Regions from separate parts of the Streptococcus sp. SN3 genome, predicted to be linked through region 1. Evidence: predicted binding sites of a transcription regulator. Region 1 holds the regulator's gene; each other region holds the start of a gene.

What was found. Region 1 encodes NrdR, which represses ribonucleotide reductase genes. Its sites were predicted from a motif close to ACACNATATATNGTGT; they were not measured.
Region 2: a site for NrdR is predicted at 2,072-2,087, ahead of PCY71_RS11755 (deoxynucleoside kinase). Genes of this name have one in related genera too.
Region 3: a site for NrdR is predicted at 1,436-1,451, ahead of nrdH (glutaredoxin-like protein NrdH). Genes of this name have one in related genera too.

The regions. Positions count from the first base shown of each region.
Region 1 covers NZ_JAQFJF010000004.1:123,011-126,206, reverse strand. The annotation lists gene PCY71_RS09900 (PTS transporter subunit IIBC) at 1-646, shown strand, start outside; gene PCY71_RS09895 (endonuclease/exonuclease/phosphatase family protein) at 664-1,479, shown strand; gene nrdR (transcriptional regulator NrdR) at 1,650-2,123, shown strand; gene PCY71_RS09885 (DnaD domain protein) at 2,124-3,196, shown strand, end outside.
Region 2 covers NZ_JAQFJF010000007.1:56,151-59,346, forward strand. The annotation lists gene PCY71_RS11745 (acyltransferase) at 1-521, opposite strand, end outside; gene PCY71_RS11750 (HD domain-containing protein) at 682-1,311, opposite strand; gene PCY71_RS11755 (deoxynucleoside kinase) at 1,378-2,016, opposite strand; gene PCY71_RS11760 (epoxyqueuosine reductase QueH) at 2,203-2,970, opposite strand.
Region 3 covers NZ_JAQFJF010000002.1:13,171-16,366, forward strand. The annotation lists gene ptsP (phosphoenolpyruvate--protein phosphotransferase) at 1-714, opposite strand, end outside; gene PCY71_RS04020 (phosphocarrier protein HPr) at 716-979, opposite strand; gene nrdH (glutaredoxin-like protein NrdH) at 1,578-1,796, shown strand; gene nrdE (class 1b ribonucleoside-diphosphate reductase subunit alpha) at 1,957-3,196, shown strand, end outside.

The DNA.
Region 1 (3,196 bases):
AGAACAGTGGAAAGCTGAAGGCGCTATGGGCTTGGTTATGAAAGGCCAAGGCGTTCAAGCTATCTACGGACCAAAAGCTGACGTTCTCAAATCTGATATTCAAGACTTGTTGGATTCTGGTGAAGTGATTCCTGAAACACTTCCTAGCCAAAAAGCAGAATCAGCAGCTGCTGAAGTTACTTATAAAGGTGTGACTGAGGAAGTTGAAACTGTTGCGGACGGTCAAGTCATTGACTTGGCAGATGTTAAAGATCCAGTATTCTCACAAAAAATGATGGGTGATGGATTTGCAGTTGAGCCAGAAAATGGTAAGATTTATTCACCAGTTGCTGGTACTGTAACTAGCGTCTTCCCTAGCAAGCATGCTATCGGTCTTGTGACAGATAACGGCCTGGAAGTCTTGGTACATATTGGTTTGGAAACTGTCAGCCTTGAAGGTAAACCTTTCGAAGTTCATGTTTCAGAAGGTCAGAAAGTTGCAGCTGGAGATCTTCTAGTAACAGCTGACTTGGAAGCAATCAAAGAAGCAGGACGTGAAACTTCAACAATCGTAGTCTTCACTAATGCAGCAGCCATCAAGTCTGTAACAGTAGAAAAACTTGGTCAATCATCTGCTAAGACAGTTGTTGCTAAGGTTGAATTGTAAAATAGAAAAGAGAAATCATGGCAAAATTCCTGACATTAAATACTCATAGTTGGATGGAAGAAGAGCAAGAAACCAAGCTTAATCAGCTTGCAGAACGCATTCTTCAAGAAAAATATGATGTCATTTGCCTGCAGGAAGTCAATCAATTAACGGAGTCTGAACAGGTTGTTCAGGCTCCTTTCTATCAGGCGGTTGAGGGCGCAATTGAGATCCATCAAGACCATTTTGCCCTTTGTTTGGTAGAAAAATTGGCTGAGGCAGGACTGGACTATCATTGGTCCTGGGCCTATAATCATATTGGGTTTGATATTTATAACGAAGGAGTGGCAATCCTATCTAGAAATCCTATGGCTCCTAGAGAAGTTCTGGTATCAGAGGCTAATGATCCTAGGGATTATCATACTCGTAAGGTCTTGCTAGCCGAGACTGAGGTAGAAGGTCAATTGCTGACAATTGCCTCCTGCCATCTGTCATGGTGGGACAAAGGCTTTCAGGGGGAATGGGCTAAGCTTGAAGCAGAGCTTCTAAAAGCAGAAACTCCTCTAGTCCTGATGGGCGATTTCAACAATCCAGTCGGCCAGCAAGGCTACCAGACCATCTTAGCCAGTCCGCTGAAGCTGCAGGATAGTCATGCCGTTGCGAGAGAAGCTATCGGAGAGGCGACAGTAGAAGGTACTATTGCAGGCTGGGATGATAATAAGCATGCTCTGAAGATAGACTATGTTTTCACTAGTCAAGGGATGGATGTTGAGCGCTCCGCTGTTGTTTTTGACGGGAAAGAAACCCCTGTTGTCAGTGACCACTTTGGTTTAGAAGTGCAAGTGGCATTATAATAGTAAAAAGATGAGGCAAGACTGAGAATGAGACAGGTTTGCCTCTCTTTTTCTTTTTGATAAACATATTTTTAGGGCAAAATGGTGAAATATTACACCCCAAACGGCTGTCTTTTGTTATTCTTGAAAACGTGTTATAATGAAGTATTAGGATTCTAGGAGGAAATGGTATGCGTTGTCCGAAATGTGGTGGGAATAAATCAAGTGTGGTTGATAGCAGACAGGCAGAAGATGGGAATACAATCCGTCGCCGCCGTGAGTGTGAGGAATGTCAACACCGCTTTACGACATACGAGCGCGTCGAAGAGAGAACCCTAGTGGTTGTCAAAAAGGACGGGACGCGTGAGCAATTTTCTCGGGATAAGATTTTTAACGGTATTATTCGCTCCGCTCAAAAGCGGCCAGTATCTAGTGACGAAATAGAGGAGATTGTCAATCGAATCGAGCAAAAGGTCCGCAGTCAGAGCGACAATGAAATCAATAGTGAGTATATTGGATCCTTAGTCATGGATGAACTGGCAGAGCTGGATGAAATCACCTACGTTCGTTTCGCCAGTGTTTACCGGAGTTTCAAGGATGTGGGAGAGCTGGAAAGCCTGCTCAAGCAGATTACCAAGGGGTCCAAGAAGAAAAAGGACAAATAAATGAAACCAAACCATCAGTTTTCTTTCTTGCGCAATAATGCAGTCAGCCCAGATATTGCTATCTTGACCAAGCTCTATTTGCCGATTTTGGGGAGAGAAGCGGTAGCACTTTATCTTTATCTGCTGTCTTTTGGAGATAATGGGCAAAAGCAGCACCTCTTCAGTCAGATTCTCAATCATTTAGATTTTGGACTTAATATTTTAGAAGAAAGTTTTGAGCGTTTGGCGGCGATTAAGCTAGTGGATCTTTATCAAACAGATGACTATTATCTGGTTCAACTCCACCCAACCTTAACTGCGGAGGAATTTTTTAGCCATAATGTGTACAGTCGGCTCTTGGAAAAGAAAATCGGCGAAGCTGCTGCTGATGCCCTGCGACCAGAAAATCCTAGCGGAGATAAATTGATCAAGCCTTTTATGCAGGTGTTTGGTATGGAAGATGAGCAAGCAAGGGCAGTGCGAAAAGCCAATGATTTTGACTTGGAGTATTTCAAGCAACGGATGGCTCAGGACAATCTTCGCTTTGCCAATGAAAAGGAAGATGTGTTAGAATTGTTTGCAATTGCTGAGCAGAAAAAGTGGACTTGGTATGAGACCTACGTTTTGGCTAGAGAAACTGCTGTTTCTCAGGTCATTTCTACCAAGCGGATGAAGCAAAAGCTAGCTCAGAAGCCAGCAGAAGGTCAGTTTTCTAAGCAGGAGCAATCTATTATCCAAGAAGCGAAGCGAACATCGCCAATGGTATTCCTGGCAGAAATTAAGAAAACTCGTCAGGCTGCTATTACGCGGACGGAGAGAAAGCTTTTGCTGGATTTAGCTGAATTAGGCCTTTTGGACGAGGTTATCAACGTAATCTTGCTCTTGACCTTTAATAAGGTGGATTCAGCCAATCTCAATGAAAAGTACGCCCTCAAGGTAGCCAATGATTTTTCTTATCAAAAGGTGACGACAGCTGAGGAAGCTGTCTTGAAAATTCGTGAGCGCAACCAGCAGCCCCAGAACCGTCCAGCTAAATCTGGACAAGGCTCTACCAAGAGCAACGTACCTGACTGGAGTCAGCCGGATTATAAAAA
Region 2 (3,196 bases), on a different contig from region 1:
TATTGAATGATTTTTCCAGAAAGATTCAATCCCTCCACTAGGAAACCTATACTTAACAAAACAAATAATAAAATAAAGTATCTCTTCTCGCTATTTAAAATAGCAGCAAGGTAAGGTAGTGAGAGATAAATAATAAGAAGAGAAGTCATAAACCAAAACTGAGGTAAATAACCTCCCTGATTAAAAGCCTCAAATATTTTCCGGATAGGATTTTGAGCAAAATCTGCTTTAAATATCCAAATAATTAAATTCCAGAAGACTGTGACTAATATAATTCCTTTTATTTTATTAAACATATAAGTATAACTTAACTGCTTTTTTTGAAGAAGAAAATAACCATTCAACATAAAAAATATAGGAACCGCGTAAACACCTAAATAAAATAAGTAAGAGTATAAATTAAACTGACCTATCATGTCAATTCCATTGACAGTATTAGTGAAACCCCAAATAGTTGTATGAATTAATACAACTCCAATACAAGCAAAAATCTTTAAAAAGTCTAAACCTATTTTTCTCATTCTAACTCCATAAATAACATTTATTTTTTCTTATTAAAAAATCTTTCAAACTATCTAAATCATCAAGATTGTCAATCTCAAAAATGTAATTGTCTTTGAGTCTTTTAATGTAGACATCGATGGTTTCTAAATTATCCTTAGCAAAATTAGCATAATGACATTATTCATAATATTCTTCCAAAAAGCGATGTCTACTTTCTGCCATTTTTTGAGCAGCAGCGGTATTCATCATGTCTTTTAATTTGAGTAATTTCTCATAGAAATGCATGATAGCTGAACTCTTCCCAGTACGATATTCTTCCAATGTCATGTTTTCTCTCGGCTGCAAATCTGGATCGTGAATCGGTCTCCCCATATGACCTGAATAAGCCATAGCTCGCGCTATTCCAATCGCTCCAATCGCATCCAATCGGTCGGCATCTTGAACAATTTTGCCCTCCAAAGTGCTGATATTCTTCTGTTGATGATCACCTTTAAATGACATTGTTGAAACAATCTCTAACACATGAGCTATTTCCGCCTCTGAAGCCTGATGATTCTGTAGCCATTGCTCAACCTTTTGCAAGCCCACTTCTTCACTCTCATTTAATTTCCCGTCAGCTATATCATGTAGCAAGGCAGCTAGCTCACAAATAAAAACATCTGCTCGTTCTTGTTTGGCAATTTCTACAGCAATATTTGTGACACGTACAATATGCCACCAATCATGTCCGCTTGTTTCGTCTTTCAGTTCAGCATAAGCAAAATCTCTAGCTTCTTGAAGAATTTTCGTTTGTCGATCAGTTATCATCTGTCTCTCTTTTTTATTGATGTATACAAAAATCTCGAAGCTATTTCGAAACTTTCTTGATTAGACTCATTTTTCAAGCCCAATCGTTTTCATTTTTTGTTGAATTTGTTGGTAGACGTGATTCCAGTCATTTGGATTTGCAATATCTAAATCATCCGTTGCAATTCTCATTTTAGGACTGTAGTTGTAATCCTCATACCAATTTTGATAATGCTTATAAAGCAGTTGATAGTAGTCAGCTAGTCCATTTTCTTCATTTGGTTGCTCATAATTGCGACCGCGTTTTTTGATATTGTTCATAATATGGTCGAAACTACCATCTAAATAAATCAACAAATCTGGCGCTTTCTTAGGCAGACCTTGGATTTCTTCCATCATATTGTCCAAAAGTTCCAAGTAGATATCATACTCTTGCTCACTGATACTTCCCTTGAGTGTATTGATATAAGTAAACAAAGCGTCTTCATAAATAGAACGATCTAGAATATTATTGTCGTCATGATAAGCCGCTTTGATCATTTTAAAGCGTTTATTTAGAAAATAAATCTGCAAAGCAAAGCCATATTTATCTGGGTCCTCATAATACTTATCCAAAATAGGATTTTCTTCTACCGGTTCAAAAAATGGCTGCGTTCCTAATTCCTCGGCTAATCGATAAGTGTAAGTCGTCTTACCTACCCCAATCATGCCCGCTAAAATAATCACTATCTCCCTGCACCTCCAAAATCTATCTAATATCAGGTCATCAACTTCAGTAAAAACACCATATGTTGTGCTAAAAAAAATAATAACACAATATATTGATGACGTCAAGATATAAAACTTCTAAATGTACAAACAAAAACAACCTTGTAAGAAGAAACACGATCAACTCTAGTACAAGTGTTATTTTTAGCATTCTCCATTTGTGACAGTAAATTTAATATGCGAATAATCTTTTTCTAAATCTTTCCCCTTCAAAAAAGCTACTGCATCTTTTTTTATCTGAATGAGGTCAATTCCTTGTGCCTGTGCTGCAAAAACACAACCACAATAGCATTGTCGATAAATGTCGTACTCTTCACACATTTCAACCGAGCGTTTATAACCCTGATTTTTCTTGAAATCACTAGGAAGATACTGCGTTGCATAAACTTTCTGTACTTCTATTCCAACACTATTGATCGTCTGCGAATTTTTATGAGGACTAATGGTCAGGGCGCTTCCAAAATAGTCAAATCCCAAATCAACAGCCACTTGTGCTGTCTTATCTAAGCGATAATCATAGCAAACTTTACAACGATCGCCACCTTCCGGCTCTTCTTCCAAGCCATGTACTGTCCGGAAAAATTCCTGTGGCTCATAGGGAGCTTCTAAGTATCGAACATGATTACCAGTATTTTCATTGAAATCATGAACAAATTTTTGTGCAACATAGGCACGGCGCTGATATTCTGCCTTAGGGTGAATATTTGAATTAGCAAAATAAACCGTCACATCCGCATACTGGGTCAAATACTCCAGAGTATAGGTCGAACAGGGTGCACAACAAGTATGCATCAAAATCGTAGGACGCTTCTGATCTGATTCCCAAACTTTGACCATTTGCTGCATGACACGATCATAGTTTATTTTTTGGTTGGGATTCATTTTATTCAGAATTTCTTCAACATCAATCATTGTTTTCTCCTTAGAAATGTATCACTATTTTACCACAGAAAAGGAGCGGAGACAAATAGACAAAAGAGAATAACTTTTTCAAACAGCACTAATTTATCAAGCAAGAAAAATAAAGTTCTAGTTCTTTTGGCTCTCTTTGTATTGATCGTACATATACCCCAGCTAAAAACTTTTAAAAAAAAAGTGAGTTTGGATTTGATAAATCCAAACTCACTTCGCTTTTTAT
Region 3 (3,196 bases), on a different contig from region 1:
GATTTGCTCTTCAGTTGGGTTGATAATCACTTCACCAGTAATACCGTTAGCTGCAATCACATCGCCGTCTTTTACAAGCTCAGTAATGTTATTAGTTCCCAATACTGCTGCGATTTCAAGCGTACGTGCCATGATAGCAGAGTGGCTTGTCCGGCCGCCGATATTGGTTACAAAAGCTTTAACAAATTTCTTATCCAGCTGTGCTGTATCAGAAGGAGTCAAGTCATGAGCAATCACAACTGATTCTTCATTGATAGACGCTGGGTTTGGCAATTTCTTACCCAAAAGGTTAGCAAGAACACGCTTCGTCACGTCGCGGATATCTGCCGCACGTTCCTGCATATATGGATTGTCGTCCATGTTTTCAAAGAGAGTGATAAACATGTCCGTTACTTCTTTCAGACCAGCTTCTGCATTGGTCTTTTTCGCACGGATTGTTTCTTTGATTTGCCCAACCATTTCAGGGTCAGCAAGTACCATTAAGTGAGCGTCAAACACCTGAGCGGCTTCCTCACCAAGGCTATCTACTGCTTTCTCACGGATAACAGAAAGCTCGTTCTGTGAAGCTTCAAGAGCTGCATCCAAACGAGCCTCTTCTGCATTCGTATCTTCGACTGAAACAGTCTCAAATGATAAATCCGGTTGAACTAATAGATATGCCTTAGCAACGGCAACACCGTCAGATGCTGCAATTCCTTTAAGCATTTCTGTCATATTAAGCCAATCCTTCTTTTTCCATTGTTTCAGAGATTGCAGCGATAGCATCGTCTGCATCTGCACCTTCAGCTGAGATCTTAACATCAGCTCCTTGGCCAACACCGAGACTCATAACACCCATGATAGATTTCAAGTTTACTGATTTACCTTTGTATTCAAGCGTAATGTCTGAAGCGAATTTGCTAGCAGTTTGAACCAACAAAGTTGCTGGACGTGCGTGAATACCTGTTTCTGCTACAATGTGGAAATCTTTAGAAGCCATAGTTAGACTCTCCTTTTAAATAATTCTTTTTGAGTTATTGTGATAACCCTTACAAGTTGATATTATATCACCTTTTGAAATCTTTTTCAAGAATTTTATAGCCCGCTTACAAAATATTTCTTAGGAAATGAAAACTCTTCTTATTATATTGAAGGTGGAATTTCCAAGCAAAAGCCCCTATCTTTCAGCTTTTATTCAAACATTTCTTCCAGCAAGTTTTCAATCATAAATTTCTTATTTTTATATTCTTAATTTCCATAAATTAAGAATATAAACTCCTCCCTCCACTCCTGCTAGTGATTCCCTAAATTCTGTAACACAAGATATTGGATTTTGGTTTTGGGGAGGAAAAGCTACTAGTCATTTTTCTAACATTTTAAGACTTGTTTAAGCATTGCCGCAACAGCATTTTGCTCCTTTTCTGCAATTTTTCACTTCTTTTCACCGCTTATACAAACACTATATATTGTATTGCAATCTATCCTATAACAAAATATCACACAATATTTAGTTCAAAACTATTGACATTCTATTTTCTTTTAGATATACTAGTTTCGTATTATTTAAAAGAAAAAACGAAAGTTTAGAGGAATTTTTAATGGTAACTATTTACTCAAAAAACAACTGCGTTCAGTGCAAAATGACCAAGCGCTTCTTAGATACTAATCATGTAGAATACCGCGAAATCAACTTGGATGAACAGCCAGAATTCATTGACCATGTCAAAGATCTTGGTTTCAATGCTGCTCCTGTGATTCAGACAGCAACTGAGGCATTTTCTGGTTTCCAACCTGGTAAATTGAAAAAACTGTCTTAATGTAGTTTATTTTGAGGGCAGCGCGCCTTGATTGGGAGATAAACTAAAAGACAGATTATCAGGGCAAACTGCAGCTCCTATGCTCATAGGGGCCGTTTCTTTTGTAAGGCGGATATTTTTCCGCTAGCTAATTATCTTATTTATATAGAAAAGGAAAAACATGGGACTCAAACATTTAGAGGATGTGACATACTTCCGACTCAACAACGAAATCAACCGTCCAGTTAATGGTCAGATTATGCTTCATAAAGATCAAGAAGCCTTAAAAGCTTTTTTTAAAGAAAACGTTGAGCCAAACACCAAGCAATTTTCTTCTATCACAGAAAAAATTAAATATTTAATAGAAGAAAACTATTTGGAGAAGGAATTTATTGAACTTTATTCTCCGGAATACATCGAGGAGCTGACTGCTTTTATCCATGCTCAAGATTTCAAGTTTAAATCTTTCATGGCAGCTTATAAGTTCTACAACCAGTATGCACTGAAGACCAATGATGGTGAATACTATCTGGAAAGCATGGAAGATCGGGTACTCTTCAACGCCCTCTACTTTGCCAACGGAGATGAAGCCATTGCCAAGGATATTGCCAATGAGATTATCCACCAGCGCTATCAACCGGCGACACCAAGCTTCCTCAACGCTGGTCGGGCTCGTCGCGGTGAATTGGTTTCTTGCTTCCTCATCCAAGTAACAGATGACATGAACTCAATCGGCCGCTCCATCAACTCTGCCTTGCAACTCTCTCGTATCGGTGGCGGGGTCGGTATTTCCCTCAGCAATCTACGGGAAGCTGGAGCACCTATCAAGGGTTATGAAGGAGCTGCATCTGGCGTTGTACCTGTTATGAAACTCTTTGAGGACAGTTTCTCCTACTCTAACCAGCTGGGCCAACGTCAAGGAGCTGGGGTTGTTTACCTCAATGTCTTCCACCCAGATATCATTGCCTTCCTTTCTACTAAGAAAGAAAATGCTGACGAAAAAGTTCGGGTTAAAACCCTCTCACTCGGTGTTGTCATTCCGGATAAGTTCTATGAATTAGCGCGCAAGAATGAAGAAATGTACCTCTTCAGCCCCTATTCTGTTGAACGCGAGTATGGAGTGCCATTTGCCTACCTTGACATCACTGAAAAATACGATGAATTGGTCGCTAATCCAAATATCACTAAGACCAAGATCAAGGCCCGTGATTTGGAAACAGAAATTTCCAAACTCCAACAAGAATCTGGCTATCCTTATGTCGTAAACATTGATACGGCCAACCGTTCAAATCCAATCGACGGTAAAATCGTCATGAGTAACCTTTGCTCTGAAATCCTGCAGGTGCAAGAGCCTAGCCTTTTGAATGATGCGCAAGAGTATCTTCACCTAGGAACAGATGTGTCATGTAACTTAGGCTCTA